Linked DNA regions of Marinobacterium aestuarii. The protein of the gene in region 1 interacts with the protein of each later gene in a pairwise test. Links are inferred from orthologs where the notes say so. Each region holds a gene or a part of one and is shown in the gene's direction. Other genes may lie near its edges.

What was found.
Region 2: the proteins of A8C75_RS13405 (region 1) and lhgO interact in binary tests that used the Escherichia coli proteins (3 or more experiments, as listed by UniProt). The link is inferred for Marinobacterium aestuarii from one-to-one orthologs.

What each region holds. Positions count from the first base shown.
Region 1 is NZ_CP015839.1:3,059,053-3,062,317, reverse strand. What follows is about bases 302-3,248. They hold A8C75_RS13405 (peptidylprolyl isomerase), read left to right. Parts: upstream 302-1,607; coding sequence 1,608-1,889; downstream 1,890-3,248. Other genes in these bases: minD (septum site-determining protein MinD), read left to right, coding at 3,216-3,248; minC (septum site-determining protein MinC), read left to right, coding at 2,428-3,168; A8C75_RS13400 (hypothetical protein), read left to right, coding at 2,112-2,345; A8C75_RS13410 (FKBP-type peptidyl-prolyl cis-trans isomerase), read left to right, coding at 1,043-1,525; A8C75_RS13415 (DEAD/DEAH box helicase), read left to right, coding at 302-938. Also shown: more of A8C75_RS13415, read left to right, coding at 1-301; more of minD, read left to right, coding at 3,249-3,265. UniProt on the Escherichia coli protein: PPIases accelerate the folding of proteins. It prefers amino acid residues with hydrophobic side chains like leucine and phenylalanine in the P1 position of the peptides substrates.
Region 2 is NZ_CP015839.1:2,753,833-2,757,088, reverse strand. What follows is about bases 236-3,173. They hold lhgO (L-2-hydroxyglutarate oxidase), read left to right. Parts: upstream 236-1,070; coding sequence 1,071-2,276; downstream 2,277-3,173. Other genes in these bases: A8C75_RS12070 (acyl-CoA dehydrogenase), read left to right, coding at 2,400-3,173; A8C75_RS12080 (TRAP transporter permease), read left to right, coding at 236-1,000. In the rest of the region: more of A8C75_RS12080, read left to right, coding at 1-235; more of A8C75_RS12070, read left to right, coding at 3,174-3,256. UniProt on the Escherichia coli protein: Catalyzes the dehydrogenation of L-2-hydroxyglutarate (L2HG) to alpha-ketoglutarate and couples to the respiratory chain by feeding electrons from the reaction into the membrane quinone pool.

The sequences.
Region 1 (3,265 bases):
ACGCCCGTACCCTGGTGCTGGCGGGGCTTGAGATGCTGGTGCTGGATGAAGCCGACCGCATGCTGGATCTGGGCTTTGCCGAACAGCTGCGCCAGATCAATGCGGCGGCCAATCACCGCCTGCGCCAGACGCTGCTGTTCTCGGCCACGCTGGATCATGCCGAAGTTGAAACCCTGGCCAGTGATTTGCTGAAAAATCCCAAACGTGTCGCCATCGATGCCATTACCCGGCCCCATGACGATATCCGCCAGCGCTTTTTCCTATGCGATCATCTGGATCACAAGCAGGCACTGCTGGCGCATCTGCTGAAGGATGAAAAATTTCTGCAGGTCATTATTTTCACCGCCACGCGCGGTGATACCGAACGTCTGGCTCAGTGGCTTGGCGAACGCGGCCTCAAAACCGCAGCACTGAGCGGTGAGCTGGCCCAGAGCGAGCGTAATCGCATCATGGATGGTTTCAGTCGCGGCCAGCAGCAGGTGCTGGTGACAACCGATTTGGCATCGCGCGGGCTCGATCTGCTCAATGTGTCTCTGGTGATCAACTTTGATCTGCCGCGGCACAGCGAAGAGTATGTGCACCGTATCGGCCGAACCGGCCGCGCCGGTGCCAAGGGTGATGCCATCTCTCTGGTGGGGCCCAAGGACTGGGATAGCCTGACGCGTATCCGTCGCATGCTGCAGCAGGATATCGAGTATTCCACCATTGCGGGCATGGTCGGCAAGTTTAAGGGGCTGGTGCCTGAACCGGTCAAGCCGCCGCGTGTGCCGGTACAGGCAGCAGCGGCTCCCATGGGGCGCAAGGCGCGCAACAAGCTCAAGAATGCTGTCGAGCGGCCAAGGCCTGGGCGGGCCAAGAGCAAGGTGGTGTCGGACGATGGTTTCGCCCCCATGCTGCGGTCCAAAAAGCCGCCGGTGCCGGATACCGACGACGACTGATTGATCACAGGGATGGCGCTTTTGCAAACGCCGCCGTCGGGGCTTGCCCGTCGGCGGCGTTTGCACGATACTGGCGCGCTTTGAAAACTGGTGGGAGTGACTCGATGGAGATCACCAAAGATTGCGTGGTGCAGTTCCATTACAACCTGCACGATGCCGACGGTAACGAACTGGAAAACAGCCGCAAGGGCGACCCTATGGCGTACCTGCACGGGCATCAGAACATGATGGCCGGGCTGGAAAAGGCGCTGGAAGGGCACAGTGCCGGCGACGTATTCAGTGTGACCCTGGCACCGGAAGATGCCTATGGTTCGCGTACTGAAGACTCCGAGCAGCGCATTCCGCTCAAGCATCTGCAGGGTTCGAAAAAGTGGCGCCCAGGCATGGTTGCCACGGTGCAGACAGATCAGGGCGGGCGCCAGGTACAGATCCTGAAAGTCGGCAAGTTCATGGTGACCGTGGATACCAACCACCCGCTGGCGGGCAAGACGATCACCTTTGATGTTGAAGTTACCGATGTACGCGCCGCCAGCGCCGAAGAAGTCTCCCACGGCCATGCCCACGGTGTGGGCGGTCACCACCATTAATTGATTTCCAAAGGTTGTCAGCAACGCCCTGATCGGCGAAGCTGACGGGCCTGACAAACGCAACAGAGCGAGTGGAGCGAATATGGCAACTGCAAGTGCACGTCACATCCTGGTTAAAAGCGAAGCCAAATGTCTGGAACTGAAGGCCAGCATTGAAGCCGGTGGCGATTTCGCCGCAGCGGCACGCGAATTCTCCGACTGCCCGTCCGGCGCCCGTGGTGGTGATCTGGGCAACTTTGGCCGCGGCCAGATGGTGCCTGAGTTCGACCAGGTTGTATTCAGCGCGCCGCTGAACACGGTTCAGGGTCCGGTCAAGACCCAGTTCGGTTACCACCTGCTGGAAGTGACCGCGCGCAAGGATTGATCCTGCGTACCGGGCGTCGCCATGGCGCCCGGCTGTTGAGTGCTCGATCCGTTTATGCCCGCCCCGCGTTATATCTTCGTTATTCGTTATTCGTTATTCGTTATGCTTTCGCCTTTCGCCTTTCGCCTATCTTGTTGCTTGTCCCTGACTTTGTACAGGCTTGCGCCCGCGCGTCTTAAAACGGCATTATATTGCCCATAATCATCAGCGCAGGAACGCAGCATGAGCAAATCAATCAAGGTGGTCGTAACACGCAAGAAGGACAATGAGGCGCCTGATCCGGCGCGTCAGCTTCGCATTGACGAGGCCATGGGGTTTGTCCGTGGCTTGCGCAAGAAGGGCGATAATCTCAAGGTCATGGTCGACAAGCTCAACGAGCACGGCCACCTCTGCCCCGATGGTTCAGCCTGGACCTACGACAGCCTCAATAGCTTCATTCACGACCATCAGCTGTAAGTCGCTATCCCTTGATGGCGCAAGTTCAGTAGAATGACCGGCTTTAGGGCCGGCGCAGTGCCGCAGCAGAAGGACCAGGTGCATGAATCAACTTAGCTTCCAGTTAAAAGGAAGTGTTGTAACCGCGATCGTACTCGAACTGTACCGCTATTCCCGTGCCGACTTCAGTGCAGAGCTCAGTGCCAAGGTGCGTCAGGCGCCGATGTTTTTCCATCAGACACCCGTGGTTATCAGCCTTGAAAAACTTGAGGCGGATGTACCGCCCATCGATTTTCCGGAATTGATCGCCCTGTGTCGTGACTTCGGCCTGCGCCCCATGGCATTCAAGGGTGCACCGGCGGCGCTGGGAGATGTACTGGAGGCCACCGGGCTGGTGCTGATTCCAGCCGGGCAGGGCGGACGTGCCCCTGTGCCGGAACCGGCGCCGCCACAAGTCGCGGCGACAGCTGAGCCTGAGGTGGTGGTGCGAACCGTGGTGGAGGAAAAGCTGGTACATCGCCCCAGCAAGATTATTACCCGCCCGATCCGCTCCGGTCAGCAAGTGTACGCCGAGGGCAGCGACCTGATTGTTATGGCCGCCGTGAGTGAAGGTGCCGAAATCCTGGCCGATGGCCACATTCATGTATATGGTCCCCTGCGCGGCCGCGCCCTGGCGGGTGTGCGCGGCGATGTACAGGCGCGCATTTTCTGCCAGAGCCTGGAAGCGGAGCTGGTGTCCGTGGCCGGCAATTTCAAACTGAGCGACAGTTTGCGCGAGCTAACCTGGAAGGCGCCGTCACAGGTGTATCTGCAAGACGACACGTTGCATGTGGATGCGCTTTGATGAATACTCCCGAACCGGGTGAAGCAGGCAGAATTGAGGAGAGGGTGTTGGCTAAAATTATCGTGGTGACCTCTGGCAAGGGGGGCGTGGGCAAAAC
Region 2 (3,256 bases), 310 kb from region 1 along the record:
ACCCACCTATGCCGCCGGTATCTCAATTATCTCGGTGGTGGTGGCATCCTGGCTGTCGAAGAACCCCATGGGCCCTACAGCGGTGTTTGATGCCCTGGCCCAGGGGGCACGCAACATGGCCACGACGGCCATGCTGCTGGTGGCTGTGGGTCTGGTGGTGAACGTGGTGGCCATGACCGGCATCGGCAATACCTTTTCGCTGATGATTTCCGACTGGGCCGGTGGCAGCCTGCTGATTACCATACTGCTGGTGGGTCTGGCGTCCCTGGTGCTGGGTATGGGCCTGCCGGTGACTGCGGCCTATATAGTGCTCGCGACCCTGTCGGCGCCGGCGCTCTATAACCTGATCGCTGAAACCAAGCTGATCGAGCTGATGGTCAGCGGTGGGCTGCCGGAAGCCGCACGCATGATCTTTATGCTGGTGGATCCGGAGAAGGTGGCGCTGCTGGCATCCCCCATGTCCGAGATCGATGCCAAGGCGCTGCTGGCGCTGGTACCGCCGGACTTTATGGGGCAGCTGATGACCCAGGCGGTGGATCCGGTGGTGCTGTCCATGGCGCTGCTGTCGGCCCACATGATTATCTTCTGGCTGTCGCAGGATTCCAACGTTACGCCGCCGGTGTGCCTTACGGCCTTTGCCGCGGCAGCGATTGCCAAGACGCCTCCCATGGCGACGGGCTTTACCGCCTGGAAGATCGCCAAGGGCCTCTATGTAGTGCCGCTGCTGTTTGGCTATACCAACCTGATTGGCGGCTCGGCGGAAGAAGTGATGCGGGTGTTCGTGTTCGCGCTCTTCGGTCTCTATGCCTTCGTGGGCTTTATGGAAGGGCACCTGGAGAGCAAGCTGAACCTACCCTTGCGGCTGATCTGCGGTGCGGCCGGTACGGCCATGCTCTGGCCCCACGACATGTGGTCGGTGGATCTGGCGGGCCTGGCGGTCTTTATCGCGCTCTTTATGTACAGCCGTCGCGGTATTGGCGCGGTCGCGACCGCTCGTTAAGACACTTAGCCGAACGATCAAGGCCGGGTTCATTGAACCCGGCCTTTTTTACCCAGACACAGGGCAATGCATGAACAATAACTATGATTTTATCGTCATCGGCGGCGGCATCCTCGGCATGTCTACCGCATGGCAGCTGCAGCAGGCCTATCCCGGCCAGTCGGTACTGGTACTCGAAAAGGAGCTTGGGCCGGCGCAGCATCAGACCGGGCATAACTCCGGTGTAATTCACGCCGGGGTTTACTACAAGCCTGGCAGCCTCAAGGCGCGCTTCTGTCGCGAGGGCAATATCGCCACCCGTGCCTTCTGTGATCAGTACGGCATCAAGTACGACAGCTGCGGCAAGCTGCTGGTGGCCACCAATGAGGCCGAATACCGCCGCATGCAGGCACTGATTACTCGATGTGAAGAGAACGGTATCGAGATCGAGGTGCTGTCCGAGACGCAGCTCAAAGCGCGCGAGCCCAACATCAGCGGCGTAGGAGCCATCCTTGTGCCCTCAACCGGCATTGTGAGCTTCACGGAGATCACCGTGCAGATGGGCAAACTGGTGGAAGCGGCCGGCGGCACGGTTAAATTTGCCACCGAAGTCACCGCCATTGATGAAAGCAGCGATGGCGTAGAGGTGAATACCAGCGGCGGTACTTTCAGGGGACGCTATCTGGTGGCCTGCGCCGGCCTTATGGCGGATCGCGTGGTGCGGCTGCTGGGGCTTGAACCGAGCTTCAAGATACTGCCGTTTCGCGGCGAGTATTTTTTGCTGCCCCCTGAACATAACCGCATCGTCAATCATCTGATCTACCCGATTCCGGACCCGGACCTGCCGTTTCTGGGGGTGCATCTGACCCGCATGATCGATGGCACTGTGACCGTGGGCCCCAATGCGGTGCTGGCGTTCAAGCGCGAAGGCTATCGCAAGACCGATATCAGCCTTAGGGATAGTCTGGAGATGCTGTGCTATTCGGGCCTGCGCCGGGTGTTGCTGAAAAACTTTCGCGCCAGCCTGTCCGAGTTCAGAAACTCCCTGTTCAAGCGCGGTTATCTGAAACTGGTGCAAAAATACTGCCCACAGCTGCGACTGGAAGATCTGACACCGTACCCCGCCGGCATCCGTGCCCAGGCCGTAACGCCCGATGGCGCTCTGGTGGACGACTTCCTGTTCGTCAACACCCAGCGCGCGCTGGTGGTATGTAACGCGCCGTCGCCGGCAGCCACTTCCGCGATACCCATAGGGGCCCACATCGTCACGCAGCTTAAGGGGCTGGTAGAGGCTTGAGCTGATAGCTGATAGCTGACAGCTGTAAGTTGTGATGCCGCTCCTGTATACCGTCAAAGCCCCCTGACTGCAGTGGAATGCGTCTATGCTTAGCTGAACATTTGGCAGCAGGGGAACGAGCTCATGCAGCAGACGCAAGGCGTTATCGGGCGCTGGCGCAGGCGTTATATCAGCGGGCCTGTGCTGCGACGCATCAAGGCGCTATTGCCACCCATTTCGGATACCGAACGCGAGGCACTGGAGGCGGGCGGGCTCTGGTGGGATGCACAGCTGTTGTCCGGCAAGCCCGACTGGGCGCAGTTGCTGGCCTCGGGTACGCCGCGCCTGAGTGACGAAGAGCAGGCCTTTCTGGATGGCCCGGTCACGCAGTTGTGCAGCCTGATCGATGACTGGGATCTTACGGTGCAGCAGCGGGCTGTGCCCCAGCCCATCTGGGACTTTCTGCGTCAGCAGCGTTTTTTCGGTATGATTCTGCCTAAGGAATTCGGTGGCCTGGGCTTTTCGGCCTCCGCCCATTCTGCGGTGGTGATGCGACTCTCGTCCCGCAGCATCGCCGTGGCCGTTACCGTGATGGTGCCCAACTCCCTGGGGCCCGGCGAACTGCTGCTGCACCACGGTACCGATGCACAAAAAGACTATTACCTGCCGCGCCTGGCCGATGGCCGGGAGATTCCCTGTTTTGCCCTTACCAGCCCTGAAGCCGGCTCTGATGCCGCCTCCATGACGGATCGGGGCATTGTCTGTTATGGCGACTACCAGGGCGAGCAGGTGCTGGGCATGCGCGTCAGCTGGGGCAAACGCTATATCACCCTGGGGCCGGTGGCGACCCTGATGGGTCTGGCCTTTAAACTCTATGATCCCGATCACCTGCTGGGGGATGTCGAATCCATTGGCATTACAGTCGCGCTGGTGCCCACCAATACCCCCGGCATCAATATTGGCGAGCGGCATTACCCTGCGCTCCAGGCCTTTCTTAATGG